One region of the Paenibacillus sp. FSL K6-1318 genome, then DNA from elsewhere that is predicted to be linked to it. Evidence: riboswitches for the same ligand, from Rfam matches in the RefSeq annotation. Region 1 holds a riboswitch; the other holds the start of a gene.
What was found. A riboswitch is a leader RNA that binds a small molecule or an ion and turns the genes downstream of it on or off. The one in region 1 is predicted to bind thiamine pyrophosphate.

Region 1 (4,432 bases):
TTCAATAGCCTGCTTCAGAGCGATATCTTAATGTAATATATCTTTATCGTATGTTCCAATATAGTCAAAGTCAATTGATTGAGGGCATTTGTTACGCAATTGTTATATAGTTCTTAAGATATATGGGTAACATTACCTTAGTGTGCAAATTACAGGGGATTAAGTCTTATAAAAAGGAAAAATTTACACTTTGGCCTATTCTGAATTTGGCTCTTTTTGGTTTACAGATGAGACCGTTTCTCATATAATTTATGTAACCAAGTTTCATGTGATGAAACATGAGGAGGGCATTATGCCATGGAAGATCGTAAGTTAACCGTCCGGGCTGTGGAACGGGCGCTGGATATATTATTATGTTTTACCACACGCAGTGATCTGGGACTCACCGAGATTGCCAGTCAGATTGGGCTGCACAAAAGTACAGTGCATCGCTTGATGGCAACGCTGGAGGATCGAGGATTTGTGATCCGGGATGCGGCAACGGAGAAGTACCGACTTGGCATCCGAATCTGGGAACTGTCAGCTCATATGTCCCGCAGTGATGATCCGGCTATTCTATTGCTGCCTGCGATGGAGCGACTGAGAGATCGATTGGGGGAGACGGTAAGTCTGTACCTGCGAGATGGCAGTGAACGGATTCGGATTCAGGCGGTGCAAAGTGATCAGGCGATCCGCCGTGTCGCTCCCGTTGGTGTTAGACTCCCGTTGTCTGTGGGGGCTTCCAGCAAAGTCCTGATGGCTTTTGCCACGGACGAGGATCGTGAAGAGCTGATGAATGGACCGGAATGGCCAGTGTTTATTGATCCTGCGGTGTATTTGGCGCAGATGGGAGACATCCGGGATAACGGATATGCCACGAGTTATGAGGAGCGTGAGCCGGGGGCTGCCGCGGTATCGGTACCGATTATGGATCGCAGAGGTAATATAGCAGCTGCCCTCTCGGTATCGGGTCCTGTCAGTCGACTTTCACAGGAGACATTGCATGAATATGCGCCTGTATTAAAGGAAGCCGCTACGCAGATGGGCCTCATGTTATCCTGATGTTGATGTAAGGTTCGTCTCCAATGGAGTTGATCATTTGGAATATAAAGGTTGTTTTTATGTTCCGGTTGCGCTAATCTGTTATGGACGGCCCATCGGGGCCAGCTGCATTGAATATGAACGGCGGCATGTGTATGCTGCAACTTGTTAACGTTACTGGGGGAGTCCGAATTGTCCGGACTGAGACGGAATCGCATGAGATTCCGGACCCTTTGCACCTGATCTGGATCATACCAGCGTAGGGAAGTAATCGGCGATATGACCACAAACACCACATGATGTGACCCCTGTAGTCTCCGTAAGGAGCTGCATGAAGGTGCATTATTGGTGATGGACATTAAAAGTCGGTTCCTTCGGGGGCCGGCTTTTTTTATATACAGTGAACGGGCGATATAGAAGCGGATTCTAGGGCTCCTTTTTCAATAACCTGCGAAAGTGGGCTTGGATGATGAGAGAGAAGTCACCATAGATTCATGATCTGTGGCAGCCTCCGTCTGTTGTTAACTGTACATGAATGATGTCTCCTCTGGTCTGGTGTAGGATCGCTCTTTCTTCTCTGCATTGCGCATGATTTGGGACAGGTACGTAACCAAGCTAATGATGATACCAACCAAGCCAAGCGAATGAACACTAAGGAGGAGATGAGCGAACATGAGTAAAGGAAATCAAACGGGACAACAAGCGATGGAACAGGAACATAACGGTCAGCCGGTGGAAAAGGAAACAGGGACGACCGCACGGGTTCAGCCCTTTCCCGGTAGCCGCAAAGTCTACATTCAGGGCTCACGGCCGGACATTGCTGTTCCGGAGCGTGAGATAGCCCTTCATGACACGAATACTCCCCAAGGGGTGGAGCATAACGAACCGCTGCGTGTCTACGATACGAGCGGCCCCATGACCGATCCCGCATTTCATGCGGATATCCGTGCAGGTCTACCAGCACTGCGCACTCGTTGGATCACGGAGCGTGGCGATGTCGAGGCTTATCAAGGCCGTACGGTTAAACCGGAGGATAACGGACTGAAGCCCGGAGGGAAGAGAGCCGGCGCCGAAGAGTACCCTGGATTGCGTGGCAAACCGCTGCGAGCACAGCCAGGACGCTGCGTGACTCAGATGCATTATGCGAGGCAGGGAGTCATTACGGCAGAGATGGAGTTCGCCGCTATTCGTGAAGGCGTGGAACCGGAATTTGTACGGCAGGAGCTGGCGAGTGGACGGGCCATTCTGCCATCCAACATTAATCACCCGGAGAGTGAGCCGATGTTGATCGGTCGTCATTTTCACGTGAAGATCAATGCCAACATTGGTAATTCTGCCGTATCCTCTTCCATCGAGGAAGAGGTGGAGAAGATGACTTGGGCAGTACGCTGGGGATCGGATACGGTGATGGATCTGTCCACAGGCAAAAACATTCATACCACCCGGGAATGGATCATCCGCAATTCACCTGTGCCGATTGGCACGGTGCCGCTCTATCAGGCGCTGGAGAAGGTGAATGGCGAAGCGGAAGCGCTGACCTGGGAGTTGTACCGTGACACGCTCATTGAGCAGGCAGAGCAGGGCGTGGACTACTTTACGATTCATGCAGGCGTACTGCTGCGTTATATCCCGATGACGGCCAAGCGGATGACAGGCATAGTGTCTCGAGGCGGGTCCATTATGGCGGCATGGTGCCTTGCGCATCATCAGGAGAATTTTTTGTACACCCATTTTGAAGAAATCTGCAAGATTATGAAAAGGTATGATGTGGCATTTTCACTGGGAGATGGACTTCGTCCAGGCAGTATCTACGATGCCAACGATGAAGCGCAGATGGCGGAACTGGCTACGCTCGGGGAACTGACGCAGATCGCGTGGAAGCATGATGTGCAGGTGATGATCGAAGGTCCGGGGCACGTGCCGATGCATAAGATCAAGGAGAATGTGGACTTGCAGATGGAGATATGTAAAGAGGCACCGTTCTATACGCTGGGGCCGCTAACGACTGACATTGCGCCAGGATACGATCACATCACGTCCGCCATTGGGGCGGCCATGATTGGCTGGTTCGGCACGTCCATGCTCTGTTATGTTACGCCTAAAGAACATCTGGGCCTGCCCAACAAGGATGATGTGCGCGAAGGGGTTATCGCCTACAAGATCGCTGCTCATGCCGCCGATCTGGCGAAAGGCCATCCACGTGCTCAGCGCCGGGATGATGCATTGTCCAAGGCACGCTTCGAGTTCCGCTGGCGTGACCAGTTCAACCTGTCACTGGACCCTGAACGTGCGATGTCCTACCATGATGAGACACTGCCAGCAGAAGGGGCCAAAGAAGCTCATTTCTGCTCGATGTGCGGTCCGAAGTTCTGTAGCATGCGCATTACGCAGGACATTCGTACCTTTGCGGCGGACAAAGGATTGTCCGAGAATGAGGCTGTAGCAGCGGGCATGCAGGAAAAGGCCGAGGAATATCGGACACGCTCCTAGGCGTCATTACAGCGTAAGCTGGGCAGTCTGATATAGAGATAAAGCCGTTCTTCTCTGAAATGACAGAGAGGGACGGCTTGTTTTGATTCTGTGACATGATTGTATTTTAAACTAGGCTAGCGCTCTCCAGGTTCTTCAGAATTAGCTTTATAATTGTTCCGGGTCCATATCTTATACAGAATGCCTGCGATAACAAATAGGAGGGCGTCACTGAGTTTAGGAGCTCCTCCATATAGAAATGCAGAGCAGGCAAAACCCACTATGAACAGTACAATAATATAGAGGAAACGCATATTAGTTCACCTCGTTAATTAATGGTGTTTGTCAGTAAGTGATTTCATTGCGGAGTCACGCCCAAATTCTTCTCCAAATACGTTGCAAGCGATGCCAGCGGGCTATGGATTGGAATACCGCGATCTACTGTAACCTGTGCAGCGGCGGGAGCCATAGACAGTTGGGCTGCCACTACCGTTTTACCCGGATACTGCTCAGCAATCTGCTGTAAGCCTTCTCGTACCGCTTCGAGATACCCTTGCTGATCTCCACGCATAATCAACTCAAATGTCCCAGGGATGCACACCGCTTCCGTCTGAGAGGTTTTGGGAACGTGTAGTTGCCCATTCGCATCCTCCTGCTCTAACGCCTGGTTCACCCGTGCCATCGTGCCTTCAATGGTTGCCGGGTTGGTGAACACGATGATGTACTCTCCCGGTACTCGCCGCATCTCCTGCAATAGCGGATCATCTATGCCAATCACCGGCACTGGGACCTGTTTTGCTTCTTGCTCCAATACTGTCGCAAACAAAGTGCAAGTGACCAGAATGGCATCTGCATGACACTCGGCGATCCAGTGGAGCGTCTGAGCTACTTTCTCGTGAATGACGACATCGGAAAAGTCAGCGTCATGTTTAAGACGGTCCAG
Region 2 (4,432 bases), 270 kb from region 1:
AATATGAATCAGCCCCCACTTATACCACGTGGTCTCTCCCTTACCAAACATCATCATACCTGTAGACGTAGAGATAAATACCAGAATGAATGGTGATGCATACAGGAGCAATCTGTACCACGGGTGGCCTGTCCAGCACAGTAACAGCAACATAGCTACCGCGACGTTGGCCATTACATTCAGATTGTGAATAAGGATAACAAAGACAAACATCAATGTCAGTATAATCATCTTCAAGCCGGGATTGACGGCATGAAGCCAGGTTTCACGGTGAGGAAACGACAGTTGCATCAGATAACCTCCCGTCATCCACCGTCCAGATTCGGGTGCAATATCTTTTTACAATCTCACGGTCATGGGTAACCATAACGATGGCTGTTCCTTCACGCCGCAATTGCTCCAGTTGTGCCAGCATGGCAAACGTATTACGGGCATCCTGTCCAAATGTAGGTTCATCCAACAGCAAAATACGCTGCTCTCTCACCAGTGCGGAGGCAACACTCAAGCGTCGTTTCTGCCCCATCGATAATTGGTAAGGATGACGCTCGGACAGATCGATTAGCCCAAATTGCTTCAGCATATGCTCAGTCCTGTCATGTCTTTCTTTTGTAGTAAGCCTGCCCCCAAGCAAAGAGAATTCCACTTCTTCCGCGACGGTGTTGGTCACAAATTGAAATTCCGGATTCTGAAATACAAACGCAATTCGATCTGCGAGTTGCTCCGTTTTGCCAGAGGGATGACCATCCACCTCATAGTGACCTGTCGTCTTCAAAATATTCATCAGGGATAATAACAATGAACTCTTGCCTGCACCATTGGCTCCCACAACACCGATCCAGTCTCCATGCCATACCTTGGCCTGTTCCACCTGAATGGAGGATGTTTTCCCACGCCATCCGGTAAACTGCTGCAAATCCAGTGCAGGCTGATAGAGCGGCGCTACATGCGATAAGGATGATACATTAGATAGGGGGAATATCCCCATTCTTTCGGATAAACCAGACGATTGCTGTGCTTCCAAGCTCGGAAAGCTCTGATCCACACACATTTGTAGCTCTCCAGAGATACTTTCCTGTTCTTCCTTGGTTGCCTGCTCGCGCTCCTCCCACACGCCCGGATACCAGATTCCATAAGCCTTCAGCTTGTCACGTTCATCCGTGAATACCTGCTGTGCTGGCCCATCTGCCACGATCTTTCCTTCAGGTGATATCACAACGATGCGGTCGACCATATCGACAATCTCATTGATTTTATGTTCAACGATAATTAACGTTTTGTCACTGGCAATCCGTTTGACGGTATCCCACACTTGGAAAGTCCCCGCATCATCCAGCAGTGCAGTGGGTTCATCCAGAAACAACACCTCCGGGTCCATGGCAAGCATCGAAGCGATCGCAAGACGCTGCTTCATCCCCTGAGACATCGATTGAATCAATGTCCGATTTTGTTCAAAGGATAACCCCACCTGATCCAGATAATATTCAATCAGCCCCGCCATCTCTTCACGCGGAATATTCCGGTTTTCCAGCACAAATGCGATCTCCTCATCCGTATAGGACATACAGAACTGGGTATCCGGGTCTTGAAAGACCACTCCGGCCTTTGTCGGAACCTGGATATCATCACATTTCATCGGGATCTCAACTGAACGTGGTATCAGACCGCTCAATATTTGTAATAACGTCGATTTCCCGGAGCCGCTCGGTCCAAGCAACAACACTTTCTCCCCTTGACGCACAGAGAGAGACAAGCCTTGGAATACCAAGGCCTTCTCTCCCGGGAACTTGCATCTTAGATTCGTCACACTTACCGCTTGCGAATTCCCTTCCCCGTTCATCTAATCCAGAGCCTCATAATCTTGTTTGGATACCGGTCTGAGCGAACGCGTTACACCTGTCAGTTCCAATGCTTTGGCGAGATAATAAGCGAACACTCCGGCAATCAGGATACTTCCAATAAAGCGGAACCCAATAAATAACGTATAGTTCCACACCGAGAGTGAATCAATATACCCGTACTGGTAATCCAGCAAGAGCGAAGCCGCGGCGGCTCCTATGGCTGCAAGACACGTGACAAACAGATTGGTTTTACGATACAGAAATGCGGCGAAGAATATCTCGGCTCCCAGTCCTTGCAACAGACCATACACCAGTGTGGACATGCCCCATTCACTGCCTAGAAAAGCACTCACCGTTGAAGCCGCAACCTCAGCAAGAATCGCCACACCTGGTTTACGAATGATAACAAAAGCAAACGTGCCCGCCATAAACCACATGCCGTAGATCATCTGCTCCGCATGAACGCCGAATGGTTTCATCAGGTCATACGTAGGTCCCCATATCTTGTAGATCACCCCAAACACCACTGCGATCACGATGGTTACCAGAATATCCGTTAGTTTCAATCGTTTGTTGCCTGCTGTTGCTCCCATGTTCTCTACTTCCTTCCTCTGCTCCCTGTGGGGGTTATAAAAGTAAACAAAAAAAGCCTCCCCGGTTCCGGGCAGGCCTTACGCACAGGATACAATCCTCACAACGATGTATTGGATGGATGTCGAAAAGACGGATTATCAATCATTCCCTCTCCGTTGCAGCAGACCAACCACCGCAGCTGAAAGAAGTCATGTTGTTTTCCTCATTAATTTGCACATTTCACCCTTACACATTGTAAATCCATGTTCTCTACGCTGGCATTACCCAGATCAGATGTACGGTCAGCGGCACAAGGCCACTCTCTCAGCCCAACTTCATTGAGCTCCCGGTTCACTTATTTCATTGCTTCTAATGTACATCAGATGGGTATTTGTGGCAATCCTTTAATATTGCGTGTTTCCGGACTGGCTCGTTTTCCCTGAAGCAAAGCCCTTGAACAGCGTTGGCACTTTGGAATAACGTGTATTTGTGATTTTACCTACAGTAGAGCTGCTATCTGTCCGCAGGATGGAATCCTTCACATTGGAAATGTCCGAGTTGGACACATTCATCGTGACCGTATAGGACGTTCCGCCATTTTGACGCACCAGCTTGCCGATATCATCCGCTCTGAAATTTTTAATATTAATCGTACCAGATGCATTCATCTGGAACACTTTGTCATAGGCCTTGTACGCTGCACCACCCGTGATATTTACAGTCCCTGCGGATTTCAGCGTGAGCGCATCCTCACCGACATCCTTCCAGGTTACATTCTCAATATTGCAGTTGCCATAACAGTGCACGCCATCCGCAGCTGGTGCTTCAATCACAACATTTTTTAACGTAGCTCCTGCTTCTAATCGGAAAATAGGCTTCTGGTTCTCGGCCTGGCTGCCATCTCCTAATGTTTTGGGATCTGCAGCAACACTTTTGCCTTTCCCATCATACGTCGTTCCTTTAGGAACAATAATCGTTGTCTTCACGATCTCGGGAGCTGCAGACACCGGAATTGCACCAAATGCAGAAGCAAGCAGACCAACCGACAACAATACCGTCAACATCTTTTTCATGAATAAACATCCTCCCTTATTTGGATTGAATGGGTTCAAGCAGAGACTTGTCTTCATATAAACTAAGAGAGAAATCTCTGTTTTCAGAACCTACCCTGATCCTACCAAATAAAGGAATGTTACGAGAATAATCATTAGGTCACGTAATCATTTTCCAGCATAGAACCTGATGTTTCAGCATGTTTTGCGGTATCGTGTCTACTTGTGATGTACTGATATCAACTTCGGATATGCTCTATTTACAACCTCAATAACACAACAAAGACCACATCATCTGTTACAGACAACGTGATCTTATAGAGAGTTAAGTATACTCACTAATATATTCTAGGCTCCAAACCGCTGACGATACCCGCACTTTCGACACAACTCTTCCACAGCTTCGCGCTTGGAGAAACCATATACCAGATTGTTCGCTCGCTCACCCTCAATAATCTCCGAGAATGACTTCTCGTGCACGTTACCGAGATTAATGACACCCTCGCCATCGAGACAGCATGGAACCACCGTTCCGTCTACAAGTACAGCTGCCTGACCGCGAAGCGCATGGCAAAAGCCTTTGCCGTCATCTTCGGGTGCATCCAGACTTGGCCACTGGAACTCATGGTCCTGATTCAGGTATACATTCGGGGCAATTTTGACCCCGCTGCCTGGAACTACTTTTTCCTCAATACGGAAGTCCAGATTGAATTCACGTTCCAGTACTTCAAGAGTCTCCCGATTTCGATTCATCTGAGCATTCGTGAAGTTATCCTGCGTCAGATTCCACAGCCGGAATGAAATGATGACATTGTGCTTAACGGCCTCGTGTACAAAAGACAGAATATTGCTCAGGTACCCGTCACGGTCAGTTGAACCTTCATGCCCATCGAAGCTGTGCAGGGAGAAATTCATCTGCCGCAGCGCCGGTTTGCCAAGCAATTTATGCTGAGTCTTGGGCAGCAGTGT

Region 2: linked by a shared signal. The riboswitch ahead of NYE45_RS04385 (ECF transporter S component) and the one ahead of thiC (phosphomethylpyrimidine synthase ThiC) in region 1 are both predicted to bind thiamine pyrophosphate.

The regions. Positions count from the first base shown of each region.
Region 1 covers NZ_CP150270.1:720,895-725,326, forward strand. The annotation lists gene NYE45_RS03350 (IclR family transcriptional regulator) at 298-1,041, shown strand; TPP riboswitch at 1,190-1,303, shown strand; gene thiC (phosphomethylpyrimidine synthase ThiC) at 1,726-3,510, shown strand; gene NYE45_RS03360 (aspartate/glutamate racemase family protein) at 3,848-4,432, opposite strand, start outside.
Region 2 covers NZ_CP150270.1:989,431-993,862, reverse strand. The annotation lists gene NYE45_RS04395 (energy-coupling factor transporter transmembrane component T) at 1-291, opposite strand, end outside; gene NYE45_RS04390 (ABC transporter ATP-binding protein) at 266-1,837, opposite strand; gene NYE45_RS04385 (ECF transporter S component) at 1,838-2,431, opposite strand; TPP riboswitch at 2,663-2,771, opposite strand; gene NYE45_RS04380 (pectate lyase) at 2,816-3,484, opposite strand; gene NYE45_RS04375 (radical SAM/SPASM domain-containing protein) at 3,812-4,432, opposite strand, start outside.